Regions from separate parts of the Renibacterium salmoninarum ATCC 33209 genome, predicted to be linked through region 1. Evidence: riboswitches for the same ligand, from Rfam matches in the RefSeq annotation. Region 1 holds a riboswitch; the other holds the start of a gene.
The links. A riboswitch is a leader RNA that binds a small molecule or an ion and turns the genes downstream of it on or off. The one in region 1 is predicted to bind cyclic di-AMP.
Positions count from the first base shown of each region.

Region 2: it holds a riboswitch for cyclic di-AMP, as region 1 does, so the genes downstream of both, RSAL33209_RS00235 (aggregation-promoting factor C-terminal-like domain-containing protein) here and RSAL33209_RS02085 (M23 family metallopeptidase) in region 1, are expected to answer to the same signal.

Region 1 covers NC_010168.1:414,878-417,353, reverse strand. Annotated here, with positions in the region: gene RSAL33209_RS02085 (M23 family metallopeptidase) at 78-1,067, opposite strand; cyclic di-AMP (ydaO/yuaA leader) riboswitch at 1,075-1,265, opposite strand; gene RSAL33209_RS02080 (iron-dependent transcriptional repressor DtxR) at 1,358-2,053, opposite strand; partial or broken gene serC (phosphoserine transaminase) at 2,317-2,476, shown strand, end outside.
Region 2 covers NC_010168.1:51,527-54,002, forward strand. Annotated here, with positions in the region: partial or broken gene RSAL33209_RS00225 (MFS transporter) at 1-478, opposite strand, end outside; gene RSAL33209_RS00230 (MarR family winged helix-turn-helix transcriptional regulator) at 475-921, opposite strand; cyclic di-AMP (ydaO/yuaA leader) riboswitch at 1,059-1,199, shown strand; gene RSAL33209_RS00235 (aggregation-promoting factor C-terminal-like domain-containing protein) at 1,205-1,909, shown strand; gene RSAL33209_RS17345 (hypothetical protein) at 1,987-2,476, opposite strand, start outside.

The DNA of each region.
Region 1 (2,476 bases):
ACTTCATACCTGGGGATGACTTTGTGACGTTATATTATTACTCCAGCTGATGGTGATTACGGAAGCTGGGAGCTAGCTCAGATCCAGCCGAGTGGATCAACAGTTTTATCGTCAACCATGACTTCAAAGTGCACGTGGCAACCAGTTGAGTTTCCTGTGGTGCCACTGAGCGCAACGAGATCTCCGCGGCTTACTTTCTGGCCCACTTTTACTTGCAGAGTCGTATTGTGCAGATAAGCGGTGGAGAGACCGTTTCCGTGATCAATCACAATCCGATTGCCGCCACCAAGCTGATGCCATCCCGCGAAGGTCACGGTGCCGCCGGCCGCGGCATACACCTTACTTCCGCAGGACGCCGCATAGTCCTGGCCGGTGTGCAATTCACCCGCAGCTCCGGTTACTGGATTGACGCGATAGCCAAAAGGCGAAGTCATCAATAGCGAGTCCAATGGGCTGGACAACATACCTTTGGATGCGGTTGCGGCGACTTTACTTGCTGACGCGGAAAGCGCTTGATGCAGCTTACCGTCTGGGTCCGCGACGCTAGTGGTGGTCGAATTGCTAAACGTGACCACCGCATTGGCATCGGCGGAGACTGGGCCGAAAGCACTCGGCGCAGCGCCCGCTTGCGGAGCGTTAGCCGTCAGTGAATTCGCGGCAGATGGCACAACAACGGCGAGCGCCAAACCAGCAGCAGCCAGAACCATCCCACCGCGTTGGGCCGCTTTCGCCGACCGAAGAACAGATTTCTTGGGCTTCGCCGCGGCCACCCGGCGTCGCCCTCTGGACGCAGCAGCCCGACTTGAATAGTTCTTTTCTTGAACTGGCGCGGAAAGCACAGAAGCCCAAGAGTCGCTATTCGGGACCTCAGTGGCGGAAGTTACCGAAACGGCAGAGATTTCGCGGGCACGCCTAGCGGCATCCCTAGGCCGCATTGGCAGCTCGTCCGCCGTCGGGCGAGTCACTACCGACTCAAGCTCGACGGAAAGTACTGAAGATGGCGCTGGATCGACCGCAGCTACTGCTGCGCTCCGTCGACCACGAGGCCGGAGCTCGTGATTGCTCACGGATATAGATTCCTCTCTCAAGCACCTGCGAGGTTAGCTGTCGGATTCGGATCGGAGAGCGACCCGGCTTTCGAAAAAATGCGGCTTCCTAGAGCAGCATTAAAATCTCAAGACTTAACCCCAAGACCGGTTGCGGACCGGTCAAAAATGGTTCCCCCGTCCTTGCCTAAAAGGTTCGAATCCCGGCGATCAGAGGCAAGGCTCAGTGCTGATCCGGGTAACGCATTGGTTTCGACGTCAGTGTTCGACTATACGACATGAAGCCGATTCGTGACAGTTTTGTTATCTAACTAACTGATCGAGACGAAAATGTGAATCGCAACTTCAACCGGTAATTCCAGTGCGCCTTCGATGCCGGCGACCCGGACCGAAATGTAATCGCCAACCTGCTCCAACGTCACGGCAGTGCCCGGAAGCAAACCAGCTTCTTCCAATTGGCCCAACAACTCTGGGTCAATCTGAATTCGTTCAGAGAGGCGCCTAATGACAACTTTTGATTCAGCTGAGTACTTAGCCATGGCTTCGACCATATTGATCACGCCATCGGTTAATTCGAGCGCCTTATGGCCGCCGAACGGTTCTAAACCTGGAATCGGATTGCCGTATGGCGACTCGTCCGGATGTCCCAGCAGTTCAAAGATTCGCTCTTCGACCTGCTCGCTCATCACATGCTCCCAACGACAAGCCTCTTCGTGAACAAAGGGCCAGTCGAGCTTGATGATGTCTGAGAGTAGACGCTCAGCCAACCGATGCTTACGCATCACCGCGGTGGCCTTAGAGCGGCCTAAATCGGTGAATTCCAGGTGCCGATCGCCAGATACGAGCACCAAGCCATCGCGTTCCATCCGAGCAATAGTCTGGGAGACCGTCGGCCCAGAATGGTGCAAGCGCTCCGCGATCCGAGCTCGGAGCGGAACAATATGTTCCTCTTCAAGCTCAAGAATCGCTTTTAGATACATTTCTGTGGTGTCAATCAAGTCAGTCACGTGAAAAACGCTCCTCACCGCGGCGGGCAAATATTGGGGGTGGATCCTGATCCAAAGAACGTTGATCTCCGGTAAATCCGCAGAAACCTGACTCTAACTTATCCTGCCAACGGACCGGCTGGAAATCCGCAGCGTTCCGAAGGCTGCGCCCCAATCGTCGAAGTGTTACCCCAGCGGTTTAGGTGTGCCTTCCGCGCTACGGCAGAATGTAGGCAATCGTCTGTTCAACGCCGAACTCGCCGCGTCTATTTCTGGAGTTTCCCGTGACTGAAAACACTACAGCTCAAGCAAGTTTGACCATTCCTCATGAGCTTTTGCCGGCGGACGGACGTTTTGGTGCCGGCCCCTCTAAAGTCCGCTCAGCGCAGCTTGATGCGCTGAGCGCAGCACAAGACCTTTTAGGTACCTCGCACCGGCAGGCCC
Region 2 (2,476 bases), 360 kb from region 1:
CAGGCCCAGCCAACCGAGCCAGATTGAACGAAGTAGCGTTCAACGCAACCGCGTTTGGCACGTCGTCGGCTTCCACAACCTCCGAAACGAAGGCCTGCCGCGACGGCGCATCGATCGCACTCCCTACGCCAAGTAGCAGCGCCAAAAGATAGACATGCCAAAGCTTGACGGTGTTGGTTACGACCAAAACACCCAAGATTAGCGCGCACGTGCCCATTGCGCTCTGCGTCATCAGGAGAATCTTGCGTTTGGAATAGCGATCCCCTAAGAGACCAGCCCATGGCCCCAAAATGAGGATCAGCAGGAACTGCAGGCCGGTGGTGATCCCCACAGCGGTGCCTGAGTGATTGGTAAGCACCGTGAGTACCAACCAGTCCTGGGCCACTCGCTGCATCCACGTGCCAATATTTGATACCAACGCACCGGAAACCCAAAGCCGATAGTTGAAGACTTTCATCGCGCTGAACATACTGCTCATTTAGCCGCCACTCGCTGCAAGATCTCGGCCGCTTCGCGAAGCGTTCTTCGTTCTTCGTTACTAAGCTTGGCTAAGCGCTTTTCTAACCATTCGGTGCGACACTGCCGGGTATCAGTCAAGATTTCTCGCCCTTGCTCGGTGAGATCCGCGAGGATTTGCCGGCCGTCGGTCGGATGTGGCGTCCGGCGAACCAATCCAGCTTCTTCCAGCCCGTTGACAGTTCGAGTCATTGACGGTGCCTGAACGTGCTCAGCATTCGCCAATTCACGCAACGTCAAAGGACCTTTTCCTAAGAGGGCAAGTACCGTAAACTTCCCGGCCGTCACGCTCTCGCTAGTGGCTTCAACTCGAAGTCTTCTCGAGGTACGCATCACCGCCATTCGCAGTTCGACGGCGAGCGGTGAGATCTTTTTTCGAGTTTCCACATAGTTAGCATAAGTCATTAGCTTTGCTAAGTAAATGCCAAAATATGTGATCTCGTTATCTAAATGTGACTAATCTCGAATGGTCCCGTATCGTGGATGAGGTGTCTGCATCAGTGGACACGGCCTCCGGAGGTTCGCCGAGCTCTGCCGCTACCGGATGGTTCAAGCAATTCCGGCAGAGACGGGGAACCACATTCGGCCGTTTAGGCGGCCTTGGGGTGAAGCCTTGCAGCGCAAGGCCGGGTGCTCTCCATCCGAATCAGACAGCCCACCTCGCAGGCTCAAAGAGAGGCACCACCACGTGGCTAATCAAGCCAAAGGACGCCGCAGCTTGGCGCGCCATGCAGCCCTACCCGGCGAAGCAAATAGCGCAACCAGCACCTCGGTAGCGGGCGAACGCGGACGGCGCAGAGCCCCCATCCAGAAAAGCACCCTTGGGCTTTTGTGGGAGGCCACGCCAAAGGTTCCTACCCAGCGGGTAGCTGCCTTAGCGGTAGCCGGAATCCTCGTCGCCGGCATCAGCACCACTGCACCGACGCAAGCTGCCTCCAACGTCACTGCACAGAGCCCCAGCAAGGCCTCGGTAGTTACCGCTGACGCAACAGCAAACCTAAGCTTCGTCCGGGTCGTTTCCACGTCGACGCCGTCAGCTAATAAGCCCGGCACCAACGCCGCTTCCTCGGATGTCCAAGCCTTAAACGACCCGAGTGCCGCCCAGGCGTTCGCTGCTAGCCAGCTGGCCAGCCTCGGTTGGGGTCAAGACCAAATGAGTTGCTTGGTCTCACTGTGGAACCGCGAATCAAGCTGGAAGACCACTGCGGAGAACCCGTCTTCGTTGGCCTATGGCATTGCGCAGTCCCTGCCCGCAGAGAAAATGGCAAGTACCGGAGCGGATTACCGCACCAACTACAAGACTCAGATCACCTGGGGATTGGGCTACATCAAGCAGCGTTACGGGAGCCCCTGCGGCGCCTGGGGTCACTCGCAGTCCGTTGGCTGGTACTGATACTCGTTCAAATCAAAAAGTGCTCCTGGCTGCTCATTAATCAGCGGCCAGGAGCACTTTTTGTCTACGCGATGAGCTCAGTAAACAACCTTCTGGCTTTTGAACTTGTAGTACTCGCTTGATGGCTTGAGCCACATGAGCGTCAGTGCAGCGATAGAAACGATCAAGGTCAAGATACCGAAAATTAGGCTGCCCACGATCAAAGTATGGTTTGCGCCGCTTGAAACCACACTGATCAGCTGGCTGACAATGCCGATACCGGCAAAACCCGTGGCAACAATCCGCGCCCAGTTTTTACCCGCGTTATTAGCCAATGCCATCCAGATCCACAATGCGGTGCCCACCACAATGCTGAAGAGCACCCCAGCGTAAGCAATCGCTCGAGCTACTGAGGCCGCCGTTTCATATTCGCGGCCACTCAATCTGGTATTCGAGCTATTCAAGCCCAGTTGGATGCCTTGCTCAATCGTCACCAGGCTGAAAATGCCGCCGACAATCGCCAACGCCGCGCCGGCATACATCAGATAGACCGCAATGGTTAAGCTCTGCGGTGTGGCAACAGGAGCG